DNA from 4 places in the Streptomyces sp. NPDC107575 genome. Region 1 is predicted to be linked to each of the others. Evidence: riboswitches for the same ligand, from Rfam matches in the RefSeq annotation. Region 1 holds a riboswitch; each other region holds the start of a gene.
The links. Region 1 has a riboswitch for cobalamin ahead of ACZ7L4_RS12665 (ABC transporter substrate-binding protein). Riboswitches for the same ligand answer to the same signal wherever they lie in the genome.
Positions count from the first base shown of each region.

Region 2: another riboswitch for cobalamin. It lies ahead of metE (5-methyltetrahydropteroyltriglutamate--homocysteine S-methyltransferase); the one in region 1 lies ahead of ACZ7L4_RS12665 (ABC transporter substrate-binding protein).
Region 3: another riboswitch for cobalamin. It lies ahead of ACZ7L4_RS23890 (ribonucleoside-diphosphate reductase subunit alpha); the one in region 1 lies ahead of ACZ7L4_RS12665 (ABC transporter substrate-binding protein).
Region 4: another riboswitch for cobalamin. It lies ahead of ACZ7L4_RS03210 ((2Fe-2S) ferredoxin domain-containing protein); the one in region 1 lies ahead of ACZ7L4_RS12665 (ABC transporter substrate-binding protein).

Region 1 covers NZ_JBVKBG010000002.1:1,330,227-1,334,515, forward strand. Annotated here, with positions in the region: gene ACZ7L4_RS12660 (short-chain fatty acyl-CoA regulator family protein) at 371-1,789, shown strand; cobalamin riboswitch at 1,872-1,999, shown strand; gene ACZ7L4_RS12665 (ABC transporter substrate-binding protein) at 2,108-3,613, shown strand; gene ACZ7L4_RS12670 (ABC transporter permease) at 3,618-4,289, shown strand, end outside.
Region 2 covers NZ_JBVKBG010000012.1:35,894-40,182, forward strand. Annotated here, with positions in the region: gene ACZ7L4_RS40425 (hypothetical protein) at 161-568, opposite strand; gene ACZ7L4_RS40430 (hypothetical protein) at 1,066-1,206, opposite strand; gene ACZ7L4_RS40435 (NUDIX domain-containing protein) at 1,386-1,799, opposite strand; cobalamin riboswitch at 1,836-2,061, shown strand; gene metE (5-methyltetrahydropteroyltriglutamate--homocysteine S-methyltransferase) at 2,225-4,289, shown strand, end outside.
Region 3 covers NZ_JBVKBG010000004.1:922,065-926,353, reverse strand. Annotated here, with positions in the region: gene ACZ7L4_RS23910 (YbdD/YjiX family protein) at 1-8, shown strand, start outside; gene ACZ7L4_RS23905 (DUF3311 domain-containing protein) at 135-407, shown strand; gene mctP (monocarboxylate uptake permease MctP) at 404-2,035, shown strand; gene ACZ7L4_RS23895 (GNAT family N-acetyltransferase) at 2,139-2,630, shown strand; cobalamin riboswitch at 2,692-2,822, shown strand; gene ACZ7L4_RS23890 (ribonucleoside-diphosphate reductase subunit alpha) at 2,951-4,289, shown strand, end outside.
Region 4 covers NZ_JBVKBG010000001.1:686,703-690,991, reverse strand. Annotated here, with positions in the region: gene ACZ7L4_RS03220 (amidohydrolase family protein) at 1-1,131, opposite strand, end outside; gene ACZ7L4_RS03215 ((2Fe-2S)-binding protein) at 1,263-1,937, opposite strand; gene ACZ7L4_RS03210 ((2Fe-2S) ferredoxin domain-containing protein) at 1,934-2,323, opposite strand; cobalamin riboswitch at 2,385-2,507, opposite strand; gene ACZ7L4_RS03205 (PepSY-associated TM helix domain-containing protein) at 2,615-4,042, opposite strand; gene ACZ7L4_RS03200 (hypothetical protein) at 4,222-4,289, opposite strand, start outside.

The DNA of each region.
Region 1 (4,289 bases):
CGTTCATCTGCGAATTCGGTCAGCACTGTGAAGCGCATGACCCGATGTATGGCACTGTGTGTCTCACTGCTGGTGTGCGGCCCACCTGTCCCGTTGTGGGCCAAGCTGAGCAATCCTGCCGACGCGGATGCGCTCGGTGCCGGGATCTCCGACGTCAGGGCGTGAATCGTGCCCCGGTTTCCGGGCTGCGTCCGTCGGGATTCCGGTGGGCCGCACTGGAACTCTGGCACTGGCACTGAGTGCCAACAAGTGTGGATCGGTGCCAACTTCTGCGAATCTTCGGGAGCCAGGTTGCCAACTTTGCAAAGGGTGCGTACGGCGCTCGGCGGCGTACGCTTGGCCGTCCCTGAAGGGGAGGAGAGGCGGATCCATGGGGAAGACGTACGCGGGCGCCCGGTTGCGCAGGCTGCGCGAGGAGCGCGGCACGAGTCAGGCCGAGCTGGCCCGCTCGCTCGGCATCTCGCCCAGCTACCTGAACCAGATGGAGCACGACTCGCGGCCCCTCACCGTGCAGGTGCTGCTGCGCCTGACCGAGGTGTTCGGCCTCGACCCCGGCTTCTTCTCCGAGCGGGACACCAGCCGTCTGGTGGCCGACCTGCGCGAGGCGCTGGCGGCCGAGATCGACGGGGCGCGCGTCTCCCCGACGGACCTGGGCGAACTCGCCTCCCGGATGCCCGCGGTCGCGCGGGTCCTGGTGGACCTCGGCCGCCGCAACCAGCGCCTTGCCGAACTCGTCGGGTCGAGCGGCGAGCGCGGAGCCGGACTCGAAGAACCGCGCTCCGCGCACGAGGAGATCCGCGACTACTTCTACCGGCGCCAGAACTACCTGCATGAGATCGACGTCGCGGCGGAGGGCCTCGCCGCCGTCATCGGTATCCGGCCGGGTGAGGTGCTGAGCGCCTTGGCGGCCCGCCTGACGCAGCACGGAGTGCACCTCGGCACAGAGTCCGGGGACCGCCTGCACCACTACGACACGGCGACGCGAACCTTGCACTTGTCGACGCGGCTGCGCCCGGGCCAGCGCGCCTTCCGCATGGCCACGCAGCTCGCGCTCCTGGAGCACGGGGACGAGCTGGACCGCCAGGCCGCGCAGGACTTCGCCCCCGGCTCACCGGCCCACTCCCTGGCCCGGATCGGCATCGCCAACTACTTCGCCGCAGCCCTGATCCTGCCCTACCGCGACTTCCACGCCGCGGCCGAGGTGGCGCGCTACGACATCGAACGCCTCACCGACCGGTACGGCCTCGGCTATGAGACGGTGTGCCACCGCCTCAGCACGCTCCAGCGCCCGCGGCTGCGCGGTGTCCCGTTCTCCTTCGTCCGCGTGGACCGGGCCGGAAACGTGTCCAAGAGACAGTCCGCCACGGGCTTCCACTTCTCGCGCGCGGGCGGCACCTGCCCGCTGTGGAACGTCTACGAGGCGTTCGCCGCCCCCGGTCGCATTCACGTCCAGCTTGCCGAAATGCCCGACGGGCAGCGGTACTTGTGGACCGCGCGCGCCGTCACCCGACACCGCGGCGGCTGGGGTGAGCCGGGGAAGACCTTCACCATCGGCCTCGGATGCGAGCTACGTCATGCACACCGGCTCGTCTACTCCGACGGCCTCGACCTCGGCCGCAGTGCCGCCGCCACCCCCATCGGCATGGGCTGCCGGGTCTGCGAACGCCTCGAATGCCCGCAGCGCGCCGCGCCGCCCCTCGGCCGAACCCTGCGGATCGACCAGAACTCGAGCACGTTTGTTCCCTACCCTGTGGCGCACGACGGCCGCGGCGGCCGGCACCCGGTATGACCGCCCGTGGATGTGCGGACCCCACCGGGTGTATGCCCTCTCTGCCCCGTACGCCACAATGAGCGCACGAGGCGACGGGGACCAGGAAGCCGGTGTGAATCCGGCGCGGTCCCGCCACTGTGACCGGGGAGCGATCCTCCCGCATGCCACTGCCCGCGCGAGCGGACGGGAAGGCGGAGGCGGAGCGATGATCCGGGAGTCAGGAGACTGACCCGTCGCCGGTCCAACGGCAGGGGCGAGGACACCCCGGAGAGGATCGATGTGACGACGCATGCCCGCACGCAGACGGAGCGGGGATCGAAACCAGGCCGGCGCGGCGTGCTGGCAGCCGGAGGCGCCCTGGCGCTCGCGGGCTCCGGCCTGCTCACCGGCTGTGGCGGTGACACGAAGGACGGGGGAGGCGGCGACCGGTTCCGGGCCGCGTTCACGTCCGGCGGTTCCCAGGAAACCCTCGACCCGCATGTCGCCCCGAACTTCGTGGACCAGGCCCGCGCCAAGGCCCTCTACGACACGCTCGGCACCTATGCGGACGACATGTCGGTGCGCAAGCGGCTCGCGGAGTCCTGGGAGAGCGACGCCTCCGGCACCCGCTGGCACATACGCCTGCGCGAGGCGAACTTCCACGACGGGAAGCCGGTCACCGCGAAGGACGTCCTGTACAGCTACCGGCGCGCCGCCGACCCCAGGACGGGATCCCCGTCCCAGGTGCTGCTCTCCGCCATCGACTTCACCGCGAGCAGGGCCGACGGCAAGCGGTCCGTCGTCTTCGTGCTGAAGGCGCCGAACTTCGAGTTCCCCACCGTCTTCGCAGGCCCCGGCACCGAGATCATCCCGGACGGGACGACGGACTTCCGCAAGCCGGTCGGCTCCGGCCCCTTCACCTACGTGTCGTTCACCCCCGGCGGCACCGCCCGATACCGCCGTTGGGCGGACCACTGGGACGGCGCCCCGCACATCGCCGAGCTGGAGATCGTCCCCGCGAACGAGGAGTCCGCACGGCTGGGCGCGCTGCTGTCCGGGCAGGTGCACTACGGCGCCGACATGGCCGGCTCCTCCGTGGAGCGGCTGAAGAAGGAGCGTGCCGTACGCCTGCTGACCGCGAAGCGGGCGACCGCGCAGCAACTGCTCCTGCGCACGGGGCGCGCCCCGTTCGACGACCCCCGCCTGATCCGCGCCGTGCAGCTGGGCATCGACCGCGAGGCGCTGGTCCGCATCGCGCTCGCCGGGCACGGCGAGGTGGGCAACGACCTGTTCGGCCTCGGCCTGCGCGGCTACCCCGACGACCTCGCACCACGGGAGCGGGACGTCGACGAGGCACGCAAGCTGGTGCAGGAGGCTGGCGCGGCCGGGCTGCACATCACCGTGGAGACCAGCTCCGTCGATGCCGCCTGGGAACCGGCCGCCGACCTGATGGCGCGGCAGCTGCGCGAGATCGGACTGAAGGTGTCCGCCAACACCCGGGCGTCCAGCACCTACTTCAGCGAAATCAAGACCAAGGGCGTCGCCGCCTTCAACACCACCTCCACCCTGCCCGTCTCCGACTTCCTGCAGCAGCGCGTGCGCGGCGGTGCGGCCCGCAATCAGACCCAGTACGCCTCGAAGAAGTTCGACGCGCTTCTCGACCGGGCCCGCACCACGCGTGACCGGCAGGACCGTATGGCTTTGCTCACCCGCGCTCAGAAGATCGCTCGCGACGAGTCCGGACTCCTCGTGTGGGCGTTCTCCGATGCCAACGACGCCGTCGCACGGTCGGTGGGCGGTCTGCGCGCGGCACCCCCGAACTCGCACGACTGGGCCCGCTTCGACCGGGTCCGCCTCGGCTGACGCCGTGCGCGCCTACGTCCTGCGGCGCTGTCTGCTCGCCCTTCTGCAGTGCCTGGTGGTGCTGGTCGCCGTGTTCGCCGTCGGGGCGCTGTTGCCCGGCGACACGGCCGACGTACTGCGCGGTGAACTCGGTACGCCCGAACAAGTCGCTGCGCTGCGACAGCAGTTGGGCCTCGACGAACCGGCCTGGGCCCGCTTCGGGCACTGGCTCGGCCGGCTGCTCGCCGGTGATCCCGGCAACTCGCTGACCACCGGGTTGCCCGTCGGTGACGACATCGGCCGCCGCATCGGTGTGACGCTGCTGCTGGGGGTGCCGGCCTTGGTGCTCGTCACCGTGCTGGCACCCCTCGTGGGCACCTGCTCGGGGCTGCGCGAGGGCAGCCGCCTCGACCGCACCCTGAACACGGCCGCGGTCGTGCTGCACGCCGTGCCGGAGTTTGTCCTCGGGCTGCTGCTGGTCGCCTCGGTGTCGCTGGCGGCGGGACTGCTGCCCGCCACCGCCGTCGGCATGGACTCGAGTGCCCTGCTCGCGCAGCCGACCGCCCTGGTGCTCCCCGTCACGGTCCTGACGGCGCGTCATGTCTGCGATCTGGCGCGGCAGATACGTGCGGGTGTGGCGGCCGAGCGGCACGGCGCCGTCGCCGAGCACCTGCGCCTGCTCGGTATGCGCGAGCGC
Region 2 (4,289 bases), on a different contig from region 1:
CATGTGTCGTGACTGGTCCGAGCCGCCTTCGCCGGGCGGCCCTCCCCCGTCTTTGGACTATGCAAATGATTTCGTCGCTCACGTGAAGTCTCCGCGCGCCCCGTTACCCAATCGAGTCGGACATCGACGCCCCCCTGCGGACCCAGTCACACCCGCACGGTCAGCTACCGTGCCCCAATGGACAATTGACCTCACCCGAGGCCGTTTCCCGCCAGTGCCGGGCGCAGTACGCCACGTCGCACTGCGGACAGAAGCCCGCATCCCCCTTCAGGCCCGCCGTGTGCACCCGAGCCTGGGTCCGCGGGTACTCGAACGCCGCCCAGTACCGCAGCGCCTCGACCTCGCCGACGTTCTCACCCATGCCGTTGGAGTAGCCGCCGCTTTCCACGATCAGCCACCACAGCCGGGAGTCACGCACTCGCTGGTACGCGCCGCGCTCCCCCACCGCCCAGCTGTACCAGCTCGCCGGGTGCACTCCAGGTTGCGCGAACTCCAGCCGGGCCGCCTGTGCGTGGCAGAGGGCGCACGCCACGTGCAGCACGAACCACAACGCCGGGATCTGCTTCATCCAACCCGCCTACTGACCCAATGAGTTCGGGCATGGCAACGCCACAGCCGCCAGGCACTCCGCCCATATTTGCACAGTGCAAGGCTCATTGGGGCGAACATCCCCGGACTTCCGCAATTCGCCCACTGTGCCCACTCCCGGGAAGTACCTGCTCACGGCCTGACCCAACCAGCAGAATCGCGCGATCGGCCGGCGCCGACGAAGGCGCCGCCGGTCAGCACCGGAACCACCTCACTGACGTCCAACTCCGCGGCGACAGTGACATCCTCGGCGAACCCGGCGGCCTCGAGTTCGCTCCCGGACGAGCAGGCCGCGACCGCAGCGGATGGATCCGGGACCAACGCTCACCAGCGGCGATCACCCCGACAGGGCGCTCGACGCTCCCGTACCCCTGGGCGCCGAGCCACCGCCCGACGGCTGTCGCATTCCGCAACGAGGCGGCGACCACGGTGAAGCCTCGGTGACCGCTCGGCGCCCCACCGCCAAGGCGGCGTCCATCAGCGACAGGGGAACACCCGCGTTCCCGCATCGACCGCGACCGTCACAGACGTGGTGAACGACAGCACGTCGACGACGACCAGGCAGGTCACATCGGCCGCGAGCCGTTCCGCCCCTACCGGGCCCCACTCGAAGCGCATTCAGCCCCCGTACCAAGGCGCGCATCGCCACCCTCAACACCGTCCTGCGCACCACGACCAGCAAGCCCGTCAGCACCGTGCTGTCCCGCTTCCTGGCCCCACCGGCCGACACCTTCACCCTGCCGACGTACGACTCCCCCACTACCGGTGGGCGATGACCGGCCTCCGCGGCCCGGTGGTCACCCTGCAACCGGCTCCATCCACCCCAACTCCCGCAAAAGCGGCAGCAAATGGTGTTCGACGGCGGGGGCCAGCCTGAGGCCCGGCTCGCGGCCGTCGGTCCAGCGCAGGGCGGACAGTTCGGCCGCCGGCACCGGATCGCCCATCAGCGTCGTGGCGAAGACCGTGAGGTGCATCGGCACGCCCTCCAGAGCCGCCCGCTCCTCCACCACGGCGAGCGGTTCGAGGCGGCCGGGCTCGACGCCCAGTTCCTCGCGCAGCTCCCGTACGAGCGTCTCCTCCGGTTCCTCGCCCGGCTCGGGCTTGCCGCCCGGAACGAAGTAGACGTCCGGCGCCGCCTGCTTGCTGACGACGAGCAGCCGCCCGTTCTCGACGACGGCCGCCGCGACGACCTTCATGACTGTGTGATCCATGCCCGCATTGTGCAACGCCACGTGCGACCAGCCCTTAGGGTGGGTGGTGCAGCTGGTTCGCCCCGTCAGCCAGGCGGGATGCGTCGCAAGAGGGAACCCGGTGGGAATCCGGGACTGCCCCGCAGCGGTGAGTGGGAACGACCGCCGTCACACGCACTGGGTCCGACAGACGGGACCTGGGAAGCGACGGCCAGTAGGTGTCCTCGTTCGTTCGAAGGACGTGCCCGCGAGTCCGAAGACCTGCCATCTGCCCGTGCTCGTACGACGCGTGCGCGGACATCCCGGTGACCTCGAGGGCGGGTCGGCGAACACATCAGGCGGACCACCGCGCCTCGTCCGCGCGAGGTCGCACCGCCGGTGGTGTCTCTCCTTCACGCGTTCCGGTCCCCGGGATCCATGGGATACGTCTCTCGAAGGAGAACTCCGTGACCACCAGGACCGCAGCCGCGGCAGCACGGGCCACCGTGCACGGCTACCCGCGCCAGGGCATCGGCCGGGAGCTCAAGAAGGCGATCGAGGGGTACTGGAAGGGCCGCGTCACCGCCGACGCCCTGCGTGCCACCGCCGCCGAACTGCGCCGCACCAACCGCCAGGAACTCGTCTCGGCCGGTATCGACGAGGTCCCCACCGGCGACTTCTCGTACTACGACCACGTCCTGGACACCACCGTCATGGTGGGCGCCGTCCCTGAGCGCCACCGCGCCGCCGTCGCGGCCGACGCCCTGGACGGGTACTTCGCGATGGCCCGCGGCACCCAGGACGTGGCGCCGCTGGAGATGACCAAGTGGTTCGACACCAACTATCACTATCTGGTGCCGGAGTTGGGGCCTGACACGGTGTTCACCGCCGACTCCACCAAGCAGGTCGCCGAGTTCAAGGAGGCCCGCGACGAGGGGCTCGCGGCCCGCCCGGTCCTGGTCGGCCCGGTCACGTACCTGCTGCTGGCGAAGCCCGCGCCGGGCGTCGCCGCCGACTTCGACCCGCTCACGCTGCTGGAGCGGCTGCTGCCGGTGTACGCGGAGGTCCTCGCGGACCTGCGCGCGGCCGGCGCCGCATGGGTGCAGCTCGACGAGCCCGCCCTGGTCCAGGACCGCACCGCGGCCGAACTCGCCGCGGCCGAGCGCGCCTGCCGCGAGCTCGGCACGGCGACCGACCGGCCCAGGCTGCTCGTCGCGTCGTACTTCGACCGTCTCGGCGACGCCCTGCCCATCCTCGCGAAGGCGCCGGTCGACGGCCTCGCCCTCGACTTCACCGAGGCGGCCGCCGCCAACGTCGACGCGCTCGCGTCGGTCGGCGGCCTGCCCGGCAAGCGACTCGTCGCCGGCGTCGTCAACGGCCGCAACGTCTGGGTCAACGACCTGGAGAAGTCCCTCGCCACGCTCGGCACCCTCCTCGGCCTCGCCGACCGCGTCGACGCGGCCGCCTCCTGCTCGCTGCTGCACGTCCCGCTGGACGCCGCCCGGGAGCGCGACATCGACCCGCAGATCCGGCGCTGGCTCTCCTTCGCCCGCCAGAAGACCGCCGAGGTCGCCACCCTCGCCAAGGGCCTGACCCGCGGCACGGACGCGATCACCGCCGAGCTCGCGGTGAGCCGCGCCGCCCTCTCCTCGCGCGCCGCCTCCCCCATCACCCGCGACCCGGCCGTACGGGCCCGCGCCGCCACCGTCACCGCCGCGGACACCCGGCGCACCCAGCCCTACGCCGAGCGATCCGCCGCCCAGCGCACCCACCTGGGCCTGCCGCTGCTCCCCACGACGACGATCGGCTCCTTCCCGCAGACGGCCGAACTGCGCACGGCACGCGCCGACTTGAGGGCAGGACGCCTCGACACCGCGGGCTACGAGGAGCGGATCAGGAGCGAGATCCGCGACGTCGTCTCCTTCCAGGAGAAGACCGGCATCGACGTGCTCGTGCACGGCGAACCCGAACGCAACGACATGGTGCAGTACTTCGCCGAGCAGCTGACGGGGTACCTCGCCACGCAGCACGGCTGGGTCCAGTCCTACGGCACCCGTTACGTGCGCCCGCCGGTACTGGCCGGGGACATCTCCCGCCCCGCGCCGATGACGGTGCGCTGGACGTCGTACGCGCAGTCGCTGTCCGACCGCCCGGTCAAGGGCATGCTCACCGGCCCGGTCACCATGCTCGCCTGGTCCTTCGTCCGCGACGACCAGCCGCTCGGCGACACGGCACGCCAGGTCGCCCTCGCCCTGCGCGACGAGGTCAACGACCTTGAGGCGAACGGCACTTCGATCGTCCAGGTCGACGAGCCGGCGCTCCGCGAGACCCTGCCGTTGCGCACCGCGGACCACGCCGCGTACCTGGAATGGGCGACCGAGGCGTTCCGCCTGTCGACGGCGGGGGTCCGTCCGGACACCCAGATCCACACGCACATGTGCTACGCCGAGTTCGGCGACATCGTCCAGGCCATCGACGATCTCGACGCCGATGTCATCAGCCTGGAGGCCGCCCGCTCGCACATGCAGGTCG
Region 3 (4,289 bases), on a different contig from region 1:
GCTGCTGAGCGGGCCTGCGAGTACGTCCGTTATCCGGACGGGGGTTCCATAGATCAAGACTCTCGCCTAGATTTCCCGCACGTTAAACATGAGATAAGTGGGATCTCTGATCAGCGAGGGGACGGAACCGCGAAATGTCCGATGCGCCTGAAGTGAAACAACCGGTGGTCACGCCGGTACGCGTGATCATTGCACTCTGTCTGGTCGCACCGTTCGTCGCGATGCTCTGGGTCAGCTCGTACGCCAAGGTCGAACCGACCTTCATCGGCATCCCGTTCTTCTACTGGTACCAGATGCTCTGGGTGCTCGTCTCGACCGCGCTCACGATGATCGCGTACAAGCTGTGGCAGCGCGATCAGCGCGCCCGTAAGGCCACTTCGGCCACTTCGGAAGGGGCAGGCGCGTGAACGGCGGCGTCAACGGTGTCGCGCTCACCGTCTTCATCTTCTTCTTCGTGGCCGTCACGGTCATGGGCTTCCTCGCCGCGCGCTGGCGGAAGGCCGAGAACGAGGCCAGCCTCGACGAATGGGGCCTCGGCGGCCGCTCGTTCGGCACCTGGATCACCTGGTTCCTGCTCGGCGGCGACCTCTACACCGCGTACACCTTCGTCGCCGTCCCCGCGGCGATCTACGCGGCCGGCGCCTCCGGCTTCTTCGCGGTGCCGTACACGATCCTCGTGTACCCGCTGATCTTCACGTTCCTGCCGCGCCTGTGGTCGGTCTCGCACAAGCACGGGTACGTGACGACCTCGGACTTCGTACGCGGGCGCTTCGGCTCCAAGGGCCTCTCGCTCGCGGTCGCGATCACCGGCATCCTCGCCACGATGCCGTACATCGCGCTCCAACTGGTCGGCATCCAGGCCGTCCTGGACGTAATGGGCGTCGGCGGCGGCGAGAACACCAACTGGTTCATCAAGGACCTGCCGCTGCTGCTCGCCTTCGGCGTGCTGGCCGCGTACACGTACTCGTCCGGCCTGCGGGCGCCCGCGCTGATCGCGTTCGTCAAGGACGGGCTGATCTACCTGGTGATCGCGGTCGCCATCATCTACATCCCCATCAAGCTGGGCGGCTTCGAGCACATCTTCTCGGCGGCGGGCGACAAGTTCGACGCCGCGAACGAGGCGGCGGGCAAACCGGTCGCCGGGCTCGCGCCGGGCTCATCGGGCACATGGACGTACGCGACGCTCGCGCTCGGCTCCGCCCTCGCGCTGTTCATGTACCCGCACTCGATCACGGCGACCCTGTCCTCCAAGAGCCGCAACGTGATCCGCCGCAACACCACGATCCTGCCGCTCTACTCGCTGATGCTGGGCCTGCTCGCGCTGCTCGGCTTCATGGCCATCGCGGCCGGGATCAAGGTGCAGAACGGGCAGTTGGCGATTCCGCAGCTGTTCGAGGACATGTTCCCCGACTGGTTCACGGGCGTCGCGTTCGCCGCCATCGGCATCGGCGCGCTGGTCCCCGCGGCCATCATGTCCATCGCCGCGGCGAACCTCTTCACGCGCAACATCTACAAGGACTTCATCAAGCCGGACGCGACGGCCGCGCAGGAGACCAAGGTCTCCAAGCTGGTCTCGCTGCTCGTGAAGGTGGGCGCGCTGGCCTTCGTCCTGACCATGGACAAGACCGTCGCGATCAACTTCCAGCTGCTCGGCGGCATCTGGATCCTGCAGACCTTCCCTGCCCTGGTCGGCGGCCTGTTCACGCGCTGGTTCCACCGCTGGGCGCTGCTCGCCGGCTGGGCGGTCGGCATGGTGTACGGCACGCTCGCCGCGTACGGTGTCGCGTCGCCGACGCAGAAGCACTTCGGCGGCTCGTCGGCGGAGATCCCCGGCATCGGCCAGATCGGCTACATCGGCATGACGGCGTTCGTCCTCAACGTCGTCGTCACCGTCGTCCTGACCTTCGTCCTCAAGGCGTTCAAGGCCCCGGACGGCGTCGACGAGACGGCGCCCGAGGACTACACGGCCGACGCGGGCGACAAGGGCGTCCAGGTCGACCTGCCGAAGGTCGGCGCGGAGGCGTCGGGCCACTAGGCACGTACAGCTGAACGCTTCGGGCCCCTCCGACTCGGAGGGGCCCGAAGCTTTTTCCGGAAACCGTTGCGACCACGGCCGCGGGTCGCGTAACCATGGCGTCGTGATCAGAACAGTGCGCCCCGATGAGTACGCCGTGCTCGGCGAGTTGAGTGCCCGCGCCTACCTGGGCAGCGGCCTCCTCGCGTTCGGCGAGGACGACTGGTACGCCGCCGAACTGCGCGACGTCGAGAAACGCGCGCGGCAGGCCGAGGTCCTCGTCGCCGAGGGGCCGGACGGCCGGGTCCTCGGCGGCGTCACCTACGTCCCCGCGCACGACCACCCGTACGCGGAGGTCTCCCGCGCCGGCGAGGCCGAGTTCCGGATGCTCGCGGTCGACGTCGAGGCGCGCGGCAAGGGCGTCGGCGAGGCGCTCGTGCGGGCCGTGGTCGACCGGGCGCGCGCCGCCGGCAAGACGGCGCTGGTGCTGTGCACGCAGCCGCTCGCGACCGCCTCGCACCGCCTCTACGAACGCCTCGGCTTCACCCGGATCCCGGACCGCGACTGGTCCCCGATCCCGGAAGTGACGCTGCGGGCGTACGAGTTGAAGCTCTAGCCGGTCCGACCCCAGGAGCACGCCGACACAACATATGGGGCTGAAGCGAAAGCCCGGCACAACATGTATGCTCGCTCTCGCTGTCGCCGCAGGGGAATCCGGTGCGAATCCGGAACTGTCCCGCAACGGTGTGCGTAGGCGTACAAAAACGCCCGCGTGAGTCCGATGACCTGTCGACGGTACGCCCGAGCCGCCCGGCCCGGGCGTCGACGACGTCCGGGCCTCGCGGAAAGGGCCGGTGGACGAGGGCCCGCCCCGTGCGCGCCCGCGCTGCCACCTCCTCCCCGCAGGCCCCGAGCCGAGCGAGGGAGAGCCTCCACGTGACCATCGCGCCCGCCGAACCGGTCTCAGCCACCCCCGAGGACGGCCCGGGTGCAGCCCTGCTGCGCACCCTGACCGAGCTGACCGCCGACCTCCCCGACGCCGACCCCGGCAGAATCGCGGCTGCCGCCCTGCGGGGACGCTCGGCGCGGGCCGACGAGGCCGAGCTGCGCGATCTCGCCACCGAGGCCGCGGCCGGGCTGATCTCCGAGGACCCGGCCTACTCCCGGCTCGCCGCCCGGCTGCTCACCCGCTCCATCGCCGCCGAGGCCGCCTCACAGGGCGTCACGTCCTTCACCGGATCGGTCGCCGTCGGCCACCGCGAAGGCCTGATCGCGGACCGCACGGCCGAGTTCGTACGGGTGCACGCGGCGCGCCTCGACGCGCTGATCGACACCGCGGGCGACGACCGCTTCGGCTACTTCGGCCTGCGCACCCTGCACAGCCGCTACCTGCTGCGCCACCCGATCACCCGGCACGTCATCGAGACCCCGCAGCACTTCATGCTGCGCGTGGCGGCGGGGCTCGCGGAGGACGACAGCGTCCGGGCGCTCGACGAGGTGGCCGCGCTCTACGGCCTGATGAGCCGCCTCGACTATCTGCCCTCCTCCCCCACGCTCTTCAACTCCGGCACCCGGCACCCCCAGATGTCGAGCTGCTACCTCCTCGACTCCCCGCTGGACGAGCTCGACTCGATCTACGACCGGTACCACCAGGTCGCCCGCCTCTCGAAGCACGCGGGCGGCATCGGCCTCTCGTACTCCCGTATCCGCAGCCGCGGTTCGCTGATCCGCGGCACGAACGGGCACTCCAACGGCATCGTGCCGTTCCTCAAGACGCTCGACGCGTCGGTCGCCGCCGTGAACCAGGGCGGGCGCCGCAAGGGTGCCGCCGCGGTCTACCTGGAGACCTGGCACTCCGACATCGAGGAGTTCCTGGAGCTGCGCGACAACACCGGTGAGGACGCGCGCCGCACCCACAACCTGAACCTCGCGCACTGGATCCCCGACGAGTTCATGCGCCGCGTGAACGCGGACGAGCCGTGGTCCCTGTTCTCCCCGGCCGACGTCCCCGAGCTGGTCGACCTGTGGGGCGCGGAGTTCGACGCCGCGTACCGCAAGGCCGAGGCCGACGGGAAGGCCCAGCGGACCATCCCGGCCCGCGATCTGTACGGCCGCATGATGCGCACCCTCGCGCAGACCGGCAACGGCTGGCTGACCTTCAAGGACGCCGCCAACCGCACCGCCAACCAGACGGCGGAGCCCGGCCACACGGTCCACTCCTCGAACCTCTGCACGGAGATCCTGGAGGTGACGGACGACGGGGAGACGGCCGTCT
Region 4 (4,289 bases), on a different contig from region 1:
CAACGCGGTCAGATCCGTCAGCGGATCACCCTCCACCACCAGGACGTCCGCGCTGTAGCCGGGAGTGAGTTGGCCGGTCGTCTCGTCGAGGCCAAGCGCGTGAGCGGCCTCCGTCGTCGCCATCGCGAGAACGCGGTCGTTGGGCAGGCCCAGGTGCTCGTAGAACGTGAGGGCGGCGGGCAGGCCGTCGAAACCGGCGCGCTGGACGCCCGCGTCGGTTCCCGCGATCAGCCGCGCCCCGGCCTCGGCCGTCCGACGGATCACGTCGAACATGGCCTCGGCGCGATCCGCGCCGAAGAACTTCGGCAGCATCCGCCAGTTCGGGCTGACCGTGGGGCAGACGTAGATGTTCTGCTGGACGATCTGGTCGAGCACGTCCTCGCGGACCTCGAATCCGTCGGCCGTCATCCACGTGCAGTGCTCGATGGTGTCGACGCCCGCCGCGACCGCCGCGGTGATGCCGTCCGCGCCGTGTGCGTGCGCGGCGACCGGCAGTCCGGCGCGGTGCGCCTCGTCGACGAGCGCCGCCAACTCCTCGCCGGAGAACTGCGACTCCCAGCTCGCGGCCCCACCCTTGGTGAGTCCGCCGCCGGTCGCCATCACCTTGATGACTCGGGCACCGGACTCGGCATTGCCCCGCACCAGCCGACGGACTTCGTCCGGCCCCGAGACCTCGCCGCCGAGGAACCAGCAGTGGCCACCGGGCGGAGTGACGGGGGTCGTCGCGGAGACGACCCGCGGCCCGACGGCCGAACCCTGCTCGATGTCCCGCGCGAGGCGCACGGCGAGGCCGTTGCGGTCGCCGAGGTCGCGGGCCGTCGTGACGCCGACGGCCAGTAGTTGCCGCGCCCGCGCCGCCATCGCCGCGAACAGCGCCTCGTCGTCCTGTTCCTGGAGCGTGGATACGGGGTCCGGTCCCGCGTCGAAGCAGAGGTGCACGTGGGCGTCGATCAGGCCCGGGAGGACCGTCCCGGCCGGGAAGTCGAGCCGAGGTTCGTCGGGCCGTGCCTGGGGCTCGACCTCCTCGCGCGGACCGACGGCGGCGAGGACGCCCTCGCGTACGAGCACCGCCCCGTCGGCGACAACGCGAAGATCAGGTCCGGTCAGGACACGCGCGGCGGTGATCAACATGAATCGCGGCTCTCTCTCGCATGCGAAGAACGTCAAGAACGTCAGCTGTCGCAACGCAGGACATCAGAAAGAGCGGGGAGTTCCTGGCTGTACGCGCCAACTCGCCCCCACTCCCTCCCACCGTGTCGTCGTCATCCCACCAGACAGCAGTCTCCGCACTTGCCGCCGTTCGGGGCCCGGTAGAAGAGACAGCAGCTGCGGCGGCGGAACGTCGGACCCGGGCCGATGATCCGACCCGTGTCCCGCAGCCTGCCCGTCTCCAGCAACTCCCGTGCCAGAAAGGTGACTTCTGTCTTCAAGTCCGGCCGGATCCGCAGCAATTGCGCCGCCGATCCGACGAGCGCCGAGGCCGAATTGCCGGCCAGCAGGCGCGGTGCCACCTTGATGGCGAGGCCGCTCTCGACCTGCTCCAGCACGTGGTCGACCTCCTCGTACACCGCGTCGGCCAGTGCCGGGAGCTCCGGCGCGCGGCATCCCTCCGGGCCCGGCAGGCGGAGGGCCGGCCCCTCCCCCGACCACTCCACCGCGCTCACGCTCGGCACGATCCCGTGGACGAGCGCGCAGGCGAGGACCGGTGACCAGAGGCGTGCCGCGAGGCCGAGGTGGGCGATGGAGGCGCCGATGCGGGGTTCGGCGGCGGTGTCGTAGTGGTCGTTGACGGCCCGGGCGCGTTCGGCGAGGCCTGCGTGGACGAGCCGCGCGCCCGCCGACCGTGCCGGCGTCGTGTCGAGGGCGAAGAAGCCGCCGAGTCGTGCCGCCACGTCACGCAGCGCCTCGGTGACCTGTTCCGACGGCACCGCGGTCATGAGATCGGGGCCCTGCGCGGCGGCTTGATGACGTAGAACTCCAGGATCTCGGGGCACGGTGCCACTCCCGGTCCGCCCGCCCGCACCCAGTCCGCGATGTCCTCGGTGGCGTCACGGTCGTTGACCAGGCCCAGCCACACCGGCCGCGCTCCGGCCGCCCGTCCGGCGGCGGAGGGCTGCACGACGATGACGTTGGCCTGTTCGCAGACGTCGAGGCACTCGGAGATCCGCAGCGGGGCGATCTCCCGCAACCGGGCCGTCTGCGCCGCGTGGTCGCCGCTGACCTTGACCGTGCCGCAGCAGCAGTCGCGGCACACGACCAGGCGGCACGGAACCGCCCGGCCCGCCGCGGGTGCCGGGGCGTCGGCGCGTCGTCGTCGGGACATGGAGCATCCTCCCTCTGGCCGGGGAGTTCCGCCCCGGATTGCTTCGAGGGGGCGACAGCGTGAGTCTCCTGGCTCTCGGGTCCGTGCTCGCCCCGGCCTTCCCGCCCTCACGGGGCAGTGGTCTTCCGGGATCCGCTCGCCGATCACAGTGGCGGTACCGCACCGGATTCACACCGGTTTCCTCGGGCCGCCGTCGCCCGTGTTCCCGGACATCATGCCATCCGGCCCCGCCCCTGATGTCGGCAACTCCGGCACTCCGGCACCAGGGGCGAGGGCGTTCAGCGGCCTACATCAGGCAACAGGCGCGTACGTCCGCTTGCCCCGCCTGTACGCGATCTCGCCGAGCACGATGTCGCAGAGCATGAACGCCGCGAGCGGCAGGCCGAGCAGCGGCACGAAGTAGCCGAGCACGGCGATCACCACCATCGCCGGCACCACGACGTACGGCGGCACCTGCTGCCAGGCACCGCGCGGAACCGGCCGCCCGAAGGCGGAACCGCGCCCGCGCTGCCACCACATCCGGTATCCCCACACGATGAGGAGCACCACCGCCAGGGCGAGGGCGGCGAGGGCGATCTGGTTGACGAGGCCGAACAGGTTGCCGGTGTGCAGGTCGATGCCCCAGCGGGACAGCTTGGCGAGCACCGGGTAGTCGGCGAACCGCACGACGTCCGTGACCTGCCCGCTCGCCGGGTCGACGGCTACGGCGTCCTGCTTCTCCGGCCAACTCCGCTGGATCTGCTGGACGACGTACGCCGAGGAGGGGTCGGCGGGCGGGACGATCTCCACGGGGTTCGAGAGGCCTTCGGCGCGGGCCGCCTCCAGCACCGCGTTCAGACCGACGCCGCCGTCGCCTGCCGGAGCACCCGATCCGCCCATGTCGTGCCCTGCGTGTTCACCACCGGAGGCAGGGGCGGCGGACGCGGAGACCGCCGGTGTGGTCTGGCCGAGCGCTTCGCGCAGGTCGGTGATGCTGGCACCCGCGTACGTCGACCAGGTCAGGCCCGTGGCGGACAGGAAGAAGAGTCCGAGCGCCGCCCAGACTCCCACCGATCCGTGCAGCGACAGGGTGCGCCTGCGGCCGGTCGTCCCTCGGATCGCGCGACGCGAGCGGCGGCGGGCGAACCAGAGGACGAGTCCGCCACCCGCGATCACCCACATCCAACTCGCGGCGAACTCGCTGTACAGGCGGCCCACTTGGCCCAGGTGGAGGTCGCGGTGGAGTTCGTCGATCCAGGTGCGCAGGGGCAGCGCGCCGGTCGATCCGTACTGTTCGAGGGCGCCGCGTACCTCGCCGTTGTACGGGTTCACGAACACCGCGAGCGTGTGGTCGGCGTCGACTCCCACGACACCGGAGAGCATGACGCGCGTCGTCGCCCCGGCCTCGGGCGACGGCCGCACGGCGCTGACGTCTCCTTCCGGATGGGCCTTGCGGGCGGCGGCGACCTGTTCGGCGATGGGCAGTTGGGCCTTGCCCACGGGGACGTTCAGCTCATGGGCGTAGACGATCTTCTCGGCCTGGAACGAGCCCGCGTAGAGCAGGCCCGTGACCGCGGCGACGAACAGGAACGGGGCAACGAACACCCCGGCGTAGAAGTGCAGTCGGAGCACCAGCGGGCGCAGTGACGCCCAGGCCGACCGGTCGGCGGGCGGCGCCTGCCGACTCTCTTCTGCGGGGCGGGAGTCAGAGGTGTCTGACGTCTCGGAGGTGATGGACAACGTGGTCCTCCAGTTTCGGGCAGCACGGAGTCCGGGCGCGGGCCCCGCCTTTCGGCGGCGGCCCTGGACACATCCGGATCCGGTGCGTTGCGAGGGAACTCGGCCGCGCGGGCCCGCTCCGGGCGTGCGCACGGCCGACGCCCGAGGGTGCGGCGCAGCCTCGGGTGAACCGGCTGTCGTCAGGCGACAGCGTTCCCTGCGGGTGGGCCTCTGGAGGTGATGGGGTCCGCGAGGAGCAGCTCGCGCG